Regions from separate parts of the Variovorax sp. 10N432 genome, predicted to be linked through region 1. Evidence: predicted binding sites of a transcription regulator. Region 1 holds the regulator's gene; the other holds the start of a gene.

The links. The regulator NrdR, encoded in region 1, represses ribonucleotide reductase genes. The targets are predictions, from matches to a motif close to CACNANATNTNGTG.
Region 2: the regulator NrdR is predicted to act here: its motif matches at 4,086-4,099, upstream of AC1DF3_RS15245 (ribonucleoside-diphosphate reductase subunit alpha).

What each region holds. Positions count from the first base shown of each region.
Region 1 covers NZ_JBFTHX010000007.1:191,025-196,971, reverse strand. The annotation lists gene AC1DF3_RS11295 (pilus assembly protein) at 1-1,101, opposite strand, end outside; gene AC1DF3_RS11290 (pilus assembly PilX family protein) at 1,105-1,710, opposite strand; gene AC1DF3_RS11285 (prepilin-type N-terminal cleavage/methylation domain-containing protein) at 1,720-2,508, opposite strand; gene AC1DF3_RS11280 (type IV pilus modification PilV family protein) at 2,495-3,049, opposite strand; gene AC1DF3_RS11275 (GspH/FimT family pseudopilin) at 3,043-3,600, opposite strand; gene nrdR (transcriptional regulator NrdR) at 3,741-4,184, opposite strand; gene glyA (serine hydroxymethyltransferase) at 4,200-5,444, opposite strand; ZMP/ZTP riboswitch at 5,486-5,613, opposite strand; gene AC1DF3_RS11260 (transglycosylase SLT domain-containing protein) at 5,652-5,947, opposite strand, start outside.
Region 2 covers NZ_JBFTHX010000011.1:81,087-88,547, forward strand. The annotation lists gene AC1DF3_RS15240 (ribonucleotide-diphosphate reductase subunit beta) at 1-906, opposite strand, end outside; gene AC1DF3_RS15245 (ribonucleoside-diphosphate reductase subunit alpha) at 1,056-3,971, opposite strand; gene ampD (1,6-anhydro-N-acetylmuramyl-L-alanine amidase AmpD) at 4,311-4,955, opposite strand; gene AC1DF3_RS15255 (sigma-54-dependent transcriptional regulator) at 5,161-6,672, opposite strand; gene AC1DF3_RS15260 (two-component system sensor histidine kinase NtrB) at 6,677-7,461, opposite strand, start outside.

The DNA of each region.
Region 1 (5,947 bases):
TGGCTCGCCCATGATCTCGCCGATGTCGTCGTCCAGGCTCGCGGGCGCGCTGCGATCCAGCACCACCGCGCGTTCGGCGCTGGCTCGATCGAACGCGGCCGGGTCGGTGACGTCGAGCACGAAGTAGCCCCTGCCGCCGGCGCCGAGGAAGGCGGCGAGGTAGCTTCGCCAGCCGCCGGGATCGCGTGTGCCCGGCGCGCCCAGGTACAGGTCGCCGACCAGGGGCGAGCCGTCGACCAAAGGCGCCGGCCGCCAGTCCGGACGGGTGAGTCGGGCCAGCCGGGCGTGCAGGCCTTCGGGGACGTAGGCGATTCTTTCCTCGCCGGTGCTGGCGTCGAAGCCGTGCAGCATGCCGTCGCCGGCGCCCACGTAGAGCATCGGCGGGCGCGCGGCGAGGGCGCGGCGGAAGCCGGCGTGGTCTTCGGCCGAGTACGCCGCGGCCGGCGCCGGCTGGTGCCAGAGCCTGGAATTCACGATCTCGCCATGGCGGGAGGTGCGGCGCCGCAGCGGCCCGCCCGGATTGCCGCCTTGCTCCTTGGCGCGGTCGCCGCGCAGGTAGGCCAGTCGGTCCTTGGCGTTCGCCTCCGCAGCGGCACGGTCCGATGCGCCATCTTCTGGGTCCATGAGCGCCGACTGCTGCGCCGGGGACAGCGAAGCCCATTCCCAGGGAATGCCGACGGCCGGCACGCCGCTGCCGGTGCTGCGGGCCGAAAGCACGACGCGGGCCGCCGGCCAGTCGTCGCCGTGGGCGTCCATGACGGAGGCGGTCGAGCGGGGCCGCGCGGGGCGGGCGGGCTCGGCTTCGGTGGCGACGGTCGCGGGCAGATCGCCCCACAGTCCGCGCGCATCCGGTGTGGGTCTGCCGTGCCGGAGCGCGTAGCCGGTGACCGATCCGGTCCAGCCGGCGGTGTCGTAGCCGGCCGCGAACAGCGCAGCCGCATGGCGGTCCGAGCGCGCACTGGCGGCCAGCGAGCTCAGGTGCGCCGTGGTCCGCTGCGTTGGCGGCGAGCCCGGTGGCGCGTCGAGTACCTCTGCGGTCGCGGCGGCGGCCCCGATGGCCGTGGCGAGGGCCGAGGCCCGCTTCACAAGTACCCGTCTCATGGCTCAGGACCTCGTCTTCTTGCGCACCAGCGTGCTCTGGATCACGGCTTGCGTCGCTGGCTTGCGTCCCCTGCCCACCGCAGTGACCCGGTAGATGTACGGCTGGTCTGCATCGGGGGCCAGCCGCTCGGCCTCGCCGCCCGCCGTCGCCGCCGAGGTGTCGTAGTGCAGCAGTTCGACCCAGTACCAGCCCTGAGTCCGTGAAACCGCGACCTTCTTCATGGCCTCGAGCGCCGCCCGATCGCCCCAGAAGCGCGGCGGAATCCGGTCGGGGATGCAAAGGCCTGCGGCGCACGAACGGGTGGACGTGCCGAGCCGGGCCTGCAGGGCGATCAGTTCGGCACGGCTTCGAGGGTAGGCGTGCCGGTCCTTCGAAGCCGCCGCGGGCAAGCTCGAATCCTCGCGCTGGATCTCGGATTCGGCCTCGCGAAGGAGCGCCTGCGCCCCCTCGAGCGCGCGCTGGTAGTCGCTCCCGTTGCCGGTCGCCGCCTCGTCCAGCAGCGCCGTGCGCGAGGCCGTGAGCACCAGCAGCGTGGCCAGCAGGGCCGTGACCATCACGACTGGCAGCGAGAAGCCGGCTTGCGATCGTGCGATGGGCGTGGCGATCATGCGTCGGCCCTACCGGGTCCGCAGGTGGAAGAGGTTGCGAAAGACCAGGTGCGTTCGGCCGCTGTGCGGTCTGTCGTCGCCGGCGCAGCCGCGGTAGGACCCGGTGGCCTCCGGGCCCTGCTCGTCGCCCGCCAAGTCGAGGCAGATCTCGATCGCCGTCACGGAGGGCCACAGATTCGCAGCCTGGACGGCGCTGGCGTCCATGTGCCGGATGCCGGCGCCGCTGTCGACCCGGTAGTCGACCTGGAAATCGGCGACGTTGCCGATCACGGGCTGCGAGGTCTTCATGCCGCGGCACATCAATTGTCCCTTGGCGTCGAGCGAAAAGGCGGCGCGGACCTGCTCCTGTTCCTGGTTGTCGACATTGGTCCCGTTGCAGTCGTATTGGGCCCAGTTCCTTGGCGAGCCGCTGCCCGCGGGCCAGCGGCCTCGCGCGTAGCCGATCGATACGCTGTCGGGCCGGCCACCCGCGCCTTCGGTGCCGGCGACGGAAGGCGCGGCTTCGTCAGGCCCCGCGGGCTCGGCTCCGAAGGTGTGAAGCCCAGTGGCTTCGTCGCGCCAGGGCTCCAGCGTGCTCGCCTGGCGCAAATGCTGGCCGATGACCTGCAGCGCATGCGAGCCCTGCTGCTGCAGCTGGCTCAGGTCGCCGATGCTGGCGGCCGCGCTGCGCGTCAGCAGCAGCGTGGAGAACGCCGTGGCGATCACGAGCAGGCCGACCGCCATGCCGGCCAGTAGTTCGACCAGGCTCAAGCCGCATTGCCGGCGGCGCGGGCCTGCATGGGGATCAGGGAGTGACATGGGCCAGATGACAAAGAAGCCCGGCGGGGCAGCGCACGCCCGCCACAAGGGGACCGACCTCGAACGGGGCGTCGAGCGCCGCTTCGGACCCCGCATGCGCGCTGGCGCGCCAGGCGACCATCACGCCCAGCGTCCGCGCCTGCATGGGCGGCGGATCGGCGGTCGTCTCGAACGCCATGCCGCGGCCCTGGGGCAGGGTGGCCGCAATGGCCTGTTTCCAGCTGAGGATGTCTCGGCGCGCGAGCGTGGCGGCGTCGCATGCGGTGTCGCGGCAGGCTGGCGACGGCGCCGGCAGTTCCCACTGGGTGGCCTCGGCGGGCAAGGGGCTCATTCCGACGGGGTGGGCGCGGATGCGCTCGCCCAGGTCCTCGATCAGGCGGATCGCCTGGGCGCGATGAGCGGTGGTTCGGGCATCGGCCAGGGCGCGAAGCTGCACGCCGAGCAGGCCGAAGGCGACTAAGGCCAGCAGGGTCAGCGAGACCAGCGATTCGAGCAGTGTGATGCCCTGCTGCAGGTGCGGGCGGCCGGCGCGGTTCAGCATCTGTCGGTACCGTGAAGGGTCTGCAGCCGGCCGGCGGAAGACATGCACATGACGCGCGCGGCCTTGTCGTCGCTGCTGCGCTCGGGCCTCAGCGTGAAGCGAAAGGCGCCCAGGTTGTGAAAGCGGCCCGAGCGGTTGAGGTTCAGGTAGGTCGAAGGGGCGGCCACGCTGACCGTCGCCTCGACGCCGCGGGGCGCCGGCCAGGCCTGGATCAAGGCCTCGCCGGGGTCGTGTCGCCCGTTGCCGTCGGTGTCGGCGAACAGCGTCCAGCCGCAGCTCCAGTCCTGCTCGCTCGCCGGTGTGCAGCCGCCGCCTGAAGCCCGCCGCAGCGTGACACCGCCGCCGCGCCGGATGGCCTCCGAGCGCGCCGTGTAGAGGGCGGCGCGCAGGCCTTCCTCGGCAGCCCGCAGGCGGTAGCGTTCGAGGGTGCGGCCGAAGGCCGGCATTGCGAGCCCGACCAGGATCGCGACGATCGCGAGCACCGCCAGCACTTCGACCAGCGTGAAGCCGGACATCGGCGCGAAACGGGACAGCGGGGCGGAGGTGGGCATGACGGCCCGGATGCTAGAAGCCAAAGCACCGTCCGTGGCGTCGAGGCGCCTGCCGGGCCGCTCCCACGCGCAAGCGGTCGCTGGCTGCGCCGCCGTGACGATTCAGGAGGAAGTTGCCGGCAAGCTGACCCGCCGCGAACTCAGATGTCCCTGAGCAACTGCCTGAACTCGTCCACGTCCTCGAAGCTGCGGTAGACCGAGGCGAAGCGCACGTAGGCCACCTTGTCGAGCCGCTTGAGCTCGCGCATGACCAGTTCGCCGACCTTGGTCGATTCGATCTCCCGCAAGCCGCTGGACAGCAGCTCTTGTTCGATGCGCAGCAGCGCGATGTCGATCTGTTCGATGCCGACCGGCCGCTTGCGCAGCGCCAGCATCATCGAGGCCCGCACCTTGGCGGTGTCGAAGTCGGCCCGGCTGCCGTCCTTCTTGACCACCACCGGAAAGTTGACGTCCGGCCGCTCGTAGGTGGTGAAGCGCTTGTCGCAGCCTCCGCACTGGCGCCGGCGGCGCACGAAGTCGCCGTCTTCCGAGACCCGGGTCTCCATGACCTGGGTCTCCAGATGACCGCAGAAGGGGCACTTCATGCGCTGTCGTGCCGGTTATTTGTAGACCGGGAAGCGGCTGGTGAGCGCGTGCACCTTGGCCCGCACCGCATCGATGTTCGCTGCGTCGCGCGGGTTCTCGAGCACGTCGGCGATCAGGTTGGCGGTGGCGCGCGCTTCCTCGTCCTTGAAGCCGCGGGTGGTCATCGCCGGCGTGCCGATGCGCACGCCGCTGGTGACCATCGGCTTTTCGGGGTCGTTCGGGATCGCGTTCTTGTTGATCGTCATGTGGGCCGCGCCCAGCACGGCTTCGGCTTCCTTGCCGGTGATGCCCTTGGCGCGCAGGTCGACCAGCATCACGTGGCTTTCGGTACGGCCGCTGACGATGCGCAGGCCGCGCTCGGTCAGCGTCTCGGCGACGATCCGTGCATTGGTCACGACTTGCTGCTGGTAGGCCTTGAACTCGGGCGACAGCGCTTCCTTGAAGGCCACCGCCTTGGCCGCGATCACGTGCATCAGCGGGCCCCCCTGCAGGCCGGGGAAGATGGCGCTGTTGATCGCCTTCTCGTGCTGCGACTTCATCAGGATGATGCCGCCGCGCGGGCCGCGCAGGCTCTTGTGGGTGGTCGAGGTGACGACGTCCGCGTGCGGCACCGGGTTCGGGTACACGCCTGCTGCCACCAGGCCGGCGTAGTGGGCGATGTCGACCATGAAGATGGCGCCGACATCCTTGGCGACCTTGGCGAAGCGCTCGAAGTCGATCCGCAGCGAATAGGCCGAGGCGCCGGCGATGATCAGCTTGGGCAGGTGCTCGTGCGCCTTGCGTTCCATGGCGTCGTAGTCGATGGCTTCGTCGGCGTTCAGGCCGTAGCTCACGACATTGAACCACTTGCCGCTCATGTTGAGGGGCATGCCGTGGGTCAGGTGGCCGCCTTCGGCCAGGCTCATGCCCATGATGGTGTCGCCGGGCTTCAGGAAGGCCAGCATCACGGCCTCGTTGGCCGAGGCGCCGCAATGCGGCTGCACGTTGGCGGCGTCGGCGCCGAAGATCTGCTTGATGCGGTCGATGGCCAGCTGCTCGGCCACGTCGACGTGCTCGCAGCCGCCGTAATAGCGCTTGCCCGGATAGCCCTCGGCGTACTTGTTGGTGAGCTGCGAGCCCTGGGCGGCCATGACGGCCGGCGAGGCGTAGTTTTCGCTCGCGATCAGCTCGATGTGGTGCTCCTGGCGGGCGTTCTCGGCCTGGATGGCAGCCCAGATTTCAGGATCGGTCTGTTCGACCAGGATATTGCGGTGGTACATGGCAGTCCTTCAAGACGATGGTCCTTGTTCTTCAACCAAACAAGGGCTGCCCAGGCGAACGGCTGATCACCCGCAAACGAACCGCGGGCGGCACGCTTCCCAGTGGTAGTCCACGTCAGCGCAATGCACCTGAAAAGGGTTGCGCCTATCGCCAGTCGCGTGCCGGCCGAGTGTAGCCGACGGCGGGCGCCGGCGCGGCCCGAAGGGCTAGGAATCGCCGAGCAGGGCGACTTGCTGCGGATCAGGCTGGGCCGGCTTGGCCGCTGCCGGCGGCGCCACGACCTGGACCGGATTGGCGCGCGGCGCCGGCGTCGTCGTGGGCGGCGCGCGGCCGGCGACCACCTGGCGCAGCCGCTCGTGCTCGGCCAGCACCTTGCCGGCATAGCCGCCGTCCTCGGTCAGATTGGCGGCGCCGACGTAGTAGCGCAGGCCGCCCTCGAGGGAGCCGGCGCGGGCGATGCATTCCTGCAGCACCTTGACGCCGACGCGCATGTTGGTCACCG
Region 2 (7,461 bases), on a different contig from region 1:
GAGCTGGTTGATCAGGTCGATGCCGAAATTGCAGTGCATCGACTCGTCGCGCAGGATGTACTGATACTGCTCGGCGGCGCCGGTCATCTTGTTCTGGCGGCCCAGCGCGAGGATCTGCGTGAAGCCGACGTAGAAGAAGAGGCCTTCCATGAGGCAGGCGAAGACGATCAGCGACTTCAGCAGGGTCTGGTCGGTCTCGTGGGTGCCGGTCTTGAAGTTCGGGTCGCTGATGGCGTCGATGAACGGGATCAGGAACTGGTCCTTTTCGCGGATCGACGGCACTTCGTTGTAGGCGTTGAAGATCTCGCTCTCGTCCAGGCCCAGCGATTCGACGATGTACTGGTAGGCGTGCGTGTGGATCGCTTCCTCGAAGGCCTGACGCAGCAGGAACTGGCGGCATTCGGGCGCCGTGATGTGGCGGTAGGTGCCCAGCACGATGTTGTTGGCGGCCAGCGAGTCGGCGGTCACGAAGAAGCCGAGGTTGCGCTTGACGATGCGGCGCTCGTCCTCGGTCAGGCCGTTGGGGTCTTTCCAGAGCGCGATGTCGCGCGTCATGTTCACTTCCTGCGGCATCCAGTGGTTGGCGCAGGTGGCGAGGTACTTTTCCCAGGCCCACTTGTACTTGAACGGCACCAGCTGGTTGACGTCGGTCTGGCCGTTGATGATGCGCTTGTCGGCGGCCTTGACGCGGTGCGCGGCCGGCGCGACGGGCACTGCGGCCTGCGCGGGGCGCAGCGCTGCGCCGTCATCGAGCGTGCGCGCAGCGGAAGAAACTTGGGGAGCAATTTGCGAAGTCGGGAACTCCGACGAGCGGGCGACTGGCGCGCCGCTGTTCGATGGGTGCCGCAATCCTTGAGGCAGATCCTTTGGCAAGGAGGGCTTGACTTCTTCGTCCCAGGTCAACATAGAAAAATCCAATGCTCAAATTATGTGAGCAACGATGTGAGTTGCAAAGTGCTCCTCACATCGCGCTTCAATTATGTGGTCGTTATGTTGTTCGCATGCATCGCAATTTGTCAGTCGATGCCGCGAACCACGACAACTTCAGGCCGACATCACTGGCAGGCTTCGCAGGTCGGATCGTCGACGCCGCAGAACGCGATGTCGGTGGCGGGCATCGCGCTGAGTTGCGCTTGCGCTGCGCGCGCTGCCGCTTCGAGTGCGCTCATGCCCGATGAAGCATCGCCGCTGCCCGACGACACGGCGTTGAGGCGACCCGATTGCACGGTCGATTTCTCGGCGTGCGTCGCGCTCTGCGTGCGCAGGTAGTAGGTGGTCTTGAGACCGCGCAGCCAGGCCAGCTTGTAGGTGTCGTCGAGCTTCTTGCCCGATGCGCCGGCCATGTAGATGTTGAGCGACTGTGCCTGGTCGATCCACTTCTGGCGCCGTGCCGCGGCCTCGACGAGCCAGGTGGTCTCGACCTCGAAGGCGGTGGCGTAGAGCGCCTTGACGTCTTGCGGCACGCGGTCGATCGGGCGCAGCGAGCCGTCGAAGTGCTTCAGGTCCATCACCATCACGTCGTCCCACAGGCCCAGGCGCTTGAGGTCGCGCACCAGGTAGTGGTTGATGACGGTGAACTCGCCCGACAGGTTCGACTTGACCGACAGGTTGCCGAAGCAGGGTTCGATCGAGGCGTCGACGCCGATGATGTTGGAGATGGTTGCGGTCGGCGCGATGGCGACGCAGTTGGAGTTGCGCATGCCGTCGGTCTTGATCTTCTGGCGCAGCGCGTCCCAGTCGAGCGTCGACGAGCGGTCGACCTCGACGTAGCCGCCGCGGGCCTTCTCGAGCAGGTCGAGGGTGTCGGGCGGCAGCACGCCCTTGTCCCACAGCGAGCCCTTGTAGCTCGAGTACTTGCCGCGTTCGCGCGCCAGCTCGGTCGAGGCCCAGTAGGCGTGGTAGCAGATCGCTTCCATGGATTCGTCGGCGAACTGCACGGCGTCCTGCGAGGCGTAGGGGATGCGCAGCTCATAGAGCGCGTCCTGGAAGCCCATCAGGCCGAGGCCGACCGGGCGGTGGCGCAGGTTGGAGTCGCGCGCCTTCTTGACCGCGTAGTAGTTGATGTCGATCACGTTGTCGAGCATCCGCATCGCGGTGGAGATGGTGCGCTGGAGCTTTGCCTGGTCGACCTTGCCGTCCTTCAGGTGCTGCAGCAGGTTGACCGAGCCGAGGTTGCAGACCGCGGTTTCGGTGTCGCTGGTGTTGAGCGTGATCTCGGTGCAGAGGTTCGACGAATGGACCACGCCGGCGTGCTGCTGCGGCGAGCGCACGTTGCAGGCGTCCTTGAAGGTGATCCAGGGATGGCCGGTCTCGAACAGCATCGTGAGCATCTTGCGCCACAGGTCCGAGGCCTGCAGCGTGCGGCTCGGCGTGATCTCGCCGCGGGCAGCCTTTTCTTCGTAGGCGACGTAGGCGGTCTCGAAGTCGAGGCCGAACTTGTCGTGCAGGTCGGGCACGTTCGACGGCGAGAACAGGGTCCAGCTGCCCTTTTCCATGACGCGGCGCATGAACAGGTCGGGGATCCAGTTGGCCGTGTTCATGTCGTGCGTGCGGCGGCGGTCGTCGCCGGTGTTCTTGCGCAGCTCGAGGAATTCCTCGATGTCGAGGTGCCAGGTCTCCAGGTAGGTGCAGACGGCGCCCTTGCGCTTGCCGCCCTGGTTGACCGCCACCGCGGTGTCGTTGACCACCTTGAGGAAGGGCACGACGCCCTGCGATTCGCCGTTGGTGCCCTTGATGTGGCTGCCGAGGGCGCGCACGCGGGTCCAGTCGTTGCCGAGGCCGCCGGCGAACTTCGACAGCAGCGCGTTTTCCTTGATGGATTCGTAGATGCCGTCGAGGTCGTCGGGCACGGTGGTCAGGTAGCAGCTCGACAGCTGCGAGCGCAGAGTGCCGCTGTTGAACAGGGTCGGGGTGCTCGAGATGAAGTCGAAGGACGACATCACCTCATAGAACTCGATGGCGCGGGCTTCGCGGTCGATCTCGTTGAGCGACAGGCCCATCGCGACGCGCATGAAGAAGGCTTGCGGCAGCTCGATGCGCGACTTGCGCACGTGCAGGAAGTAGCGGTCGTACAGGGTCTGCAGGCCGAGGTAGTCGAACTGCAGGTCGCGCTCGGGCTTGAGCGCCGCGCCCAGGCGGGCCAGGTCGAACTGCAGCAGCTTCTCGTCGAGCAGCTCGTTGTCGACGCCCTTCTTGATGAAGTGCGGGAAGTAGTCGGCGTAGGCCTGGGCCCGTTCGCCCAGCGGCACTTCGCGGCCGATCACTTCCTTGAAGATCGTGTGCAGCAGCAGGCGGGCGGTGGCGAAGGTGTAGTCGGGGTCTTTCTCGATCAGCGTGCGGGCGGCCAGGATCGAGGCCTTGTAGACCTCGTCGAGCGGCACGCCGTCATACAGGTTGCGCATGGTCTCGGCCACGATCGGGCCGGCCGTGATGCTCTCGCCGAGGTCGGTGCAGGCGGATTCGATCAGGCCCTTGAGCTCGTTGAGGTCGAGCGCGACGCGTTCGCCGCGGTCCAGCACGTGCAGCGTGGAGACCGCGATCGGGGCTTCTTGTTCGCCCTGCTTGCTGCGCTCCTGGGAGCGGCGCTCGCGGTACAGCACGTAGGCGCGTGCGATTTCGTGGTGGCCGCCGCGCATCAGGCCGAGTTCGACCTGGTCCTGCACGTCTTCGATGTGGAAGGTGCCGCCGCCGGGACGCGAGCGCACCATTGCGCGCACCACGGCCTGGGTCAGGGTGTCGACCGTCTCGCGCACGCTGGCCGATGCCGCGCCCTGGGTGCCGTGTACGGCGAGGAAGGCCTTCATCATCGCTATCGCGATCTTGTTGGGCTCGAAGGGCACCACCGCGCCGTTGCGGCGGATGATCTGGTAGTGGGCCAGCGCGTTGCTGGCGGGTGAGCCGGCGACATCGCGCTGCTGGAGCGGCGTCGAGGAGGAATGGGGGGCGGAGGGGGTGCTCAGGGCAGTTTGCATGCGAAACCTCGGTTGGCAATTCTTGTTGGGGCGGCGGTGCCAGGGCGGCCATGGGTGTGGGCGTCGGGCGCCGGGCAGGACACACTATATCTAGGGTCTGGTGGGTCTACAACCCACTAGATGTAGTGTTTTCCATAAATGTTAAAAAATGTTTTTAGGTGCATGGCGGGGCTGGAATGCGCTTGTGCCCCGTGTCCGTTGATCGACGGTAGCGCAGCCCATGCCCGACGGGCGTTGCGGCCGTTTTTGGGCTTGGAAACCGCATGGTTGCTGCACTTGGGCCGCTCTGGGCAAGCCGTCGTGCGGACGCATCGCGAGCCGTCCGGCGATTGAAAAAAACTAGCGGCTGATGGTGTCCGGGGGAAACATCGCGCCGTCCCAGCCGAGCTGCTCGCGCAGCAGGCGCCAGTCGAAGCCGGCGCCCGGGTCTTCCTTGCGGCCGGGTGCGATGTGCTGGTGGCCGGCGATGAAGCGGATCGCATGGCGCTGCGCAATCGCCGGGCAGAGACTGGCCAGGGTCTCGTACTGGGCATTTTCGAAGGGCCCGCCCTCGATGCCTTCGAGCTCGATGCCGATCGAATCGTCGTTGCAGTTCGCGCGGCCGCGCCAGGACGACGCACCGGCATGCCAGGCGCGGTCGTCGCAGCTCACGAACTGCCAGAGCTCGCCATTGCGCCGCACATAGAAGTGCGCCGAGACCTCGAGGCCGCGGATGCTGCCGAAGTAGGGATGCGCATCCCAGTCGAGGCGATTGGTGAACAGCTGCTGGACCTGGTCGCCGCCGTACTGCCCCGGCGGCAGGCTGATCGAATGCAGCACGATCAGGTCGATCTCGGCGCCGGCCGGCCGCGGTCCGAAGTTGGGCGAGCACAGCGGGCGCGCGAAGCGATACCAGCCGTCGTGCCAGAGACCCGTGGCGCAGAGCGGGGGCTCAGGCTGGCGCCGGGCCGCCCCAAGGCGGCCTGCGGCCCCATCGGGGGGCAGCGACCCACACGCAGTGGGGGAGCGTGGGGGCGATTCAGGCTGGCGCCGGGCCGCCCCAAGGCGGCCTGCGGCCCCCTCGGGGGGCAGCGACCCACACGCAGTGGGGGAGCGTGGGGGCGATTCAGGCTGGCGCCGGGCCGCCCCAAGGCGGCCTGCGGCCCCCTCGGGGGGCAGCGACCCACACGCAGTGGGGGAGCGTGGGGGCTCATTCATCGGCGCCGTCGCCGTTTGGCGTCGCGATGCCGAGGCGCGCGATCCGGTAGCGGATCTGCCGCAGGCTCAGGCCCAGCCGGGCCGCCGCGGCGGTGCGGTTGAAGCCGGTTTCTTGCAGCGCGCGGATCAGGATCTCGCGCTCCTGCTGGTCGAGGTAGCCCTGCAGGTCGTTCGGCACCTCGGCGGCGCCGCCCTTCGGGGGCGACGCGATGGCGGCCGCGGCGTAGATCGGCGCGGCCGGCTCGCGCAGCGGCAGCTCGCTCGGCTGCAAGGTGCTGTCGACGAAGTCGAGGTGCAGCATGTCGCCGTCGCTCAAGGCCACGGCCCGGTGCAGCAGGTTTTCGAGTTCGCGCACGTTGCCGTGCAGCGGATGCTCGGCGAGCAGCTGCAGCACCTCGGCCGACAAGGTCGGCACCGGCATGCCGGCATCGCGCGCGATCCGCGCCAGCAGGGCCTTGCACAGCGCCGGCAGGTCGCCGCGGCGCTCGCGCAGCGCGGGCACCGCGATCTCGATCACGTTGAGGCGATAGAACAGGTCTTGCCGGAACCGGCTGGCCTGGACCTCGGCCTGAAGGTCCTTGTGGGTGGCGCTCACGATGCGGACGTCGACCGCGTCCTCCTGGGTCGAGCCGATCGGCCGCACGCTGCGTTCCTGGATCGCGCGCAGCAGCTTGGACTGCATGGCCAGCGGCAGGTCGCCGATCTCGTCGAGGAACAGCGTGCCGCCGCGCGCAGCCTGGAAATAGCCATCGCGGTCTTGTGCGGAGCCCGTGTAGGAGCCCTTGCGGGCGCCGAAGAACTCGGCTTCGAGCAGGTTCTCGGGAATGGCGCCGCAGTTGACCGCGACGAAGGGACCGTCGCTGCGCTGGCTGCAGGCATGGACGGCGCGGGCGACCAGTTCCTTGCCGGTGCCGGATTCGCCGCGCACGAGTACCGGCGCCATGCCGCGCGCCACCTTGGCGATGCGGGCCTTGACGATGCGCATCGGCTCGGAGTCGCCGACCAGCCGCTCGAGTGCGGCGGCGCCGCCGCTGCCGACCGCGCTGGCGATCTTGGCGCCGTCGTCGACCCGGTCGTCGACTGGCCGGGCCGCCCGCGCACCGGCCAGCTGCGCGGTGGCCTGCACCGCGGAAGCCACCACGGCCCGGAACTGCTTCAGGTCGACCGGCTTGGTGAGGTAGTCGAAGGCGCCGGCCTTGAGGGCCTCGACCGCGTTCTCGGCCGAGCCGTAGGCGGTCATGACGACGCAGCGCTCGCCGCGCTGGTCTTGCTGGATGCGCTGCAGGATCTCCATGCCGAGCCCGTCGGGCAGCCGCATGTCGGTGATCACGGCGTCGAAGCGGCCGGCGTCGAGGTGCTGGGAAGCCTCGGCCACGCTGCCGGCGGCTTCGACCCGGTAGCCCTCGCGCAGCAGCGTGAGTTCATAGAGCGTGCGCAGGTCGGGTTCGTCGTCGACGACCAGGATCTGGGCGGGGCGCGGCGTGGACGGATGGGGGGTGCTCACGCGGCTATTGTGTCAGCCGGGTCTCGGCGTCGGCAAACGAAACGAAGAACTCGTTGCCTTCGGGCCCGGCCGCGGACAGTGCGCGGCGTTCGTAGCCGATGGTGGCGCCGTGCCGCTCGCACAGCTCGCGGCAGAGGAACAGGCCCAGGCCGCTCGAGCGGCTCTCGGACGAGAAGAAGGGCTCGAACAGATGCCGCTGCACCGCCGGCTCGAGCGGCGCGCCGTCGCTCCAGATCTGCAGCGTGGCCCGGCCGGCGGGGTTGAGCCGGGTCGCCACCTGGATCGAGCCGTCGCGATCGCCGGCGTAGCGCGCCGCGTTGTCGAGCAGGTTCACGAGGATGCGGCGCAGGTGCTCGATGTCGAAGCGGACGTCGCGGCCCGGCGCGTCGAGCACCAGCAGCACGCCCTGGCGCTGCGAATGCAGCACCCACTCCTCGGCCAGCGTGCGCACGGTGGCGTCGAGCGCCACCTGCTCGCCCAGCGGCAGCACGCGCTGCTGCCGGGCCCGGGCGACGTCGAGCACGTCGTCGACGATGCGCGACAGGCGCTGGGCGTTCTGCTGCACCATGGTGGTCAGCTGGCGGTGCGCCGGGTCGACCAGGTCCTCGGCCAGCAGGGCGCTGGCCTGGGTGATCGCGGCCAGCGGATTGCGGATCTCGTGCGCCACGGCGGCCGACATGCGGCCCATGGCGGCCAGCTTCTCGGTCCGGATGCGGGCCTCGAGCTCGCGCAGGTCCTGCAGGAACATCACGCACAGGCTCTCCGAGTTCGGGTCCGGCGAGCGGGTCA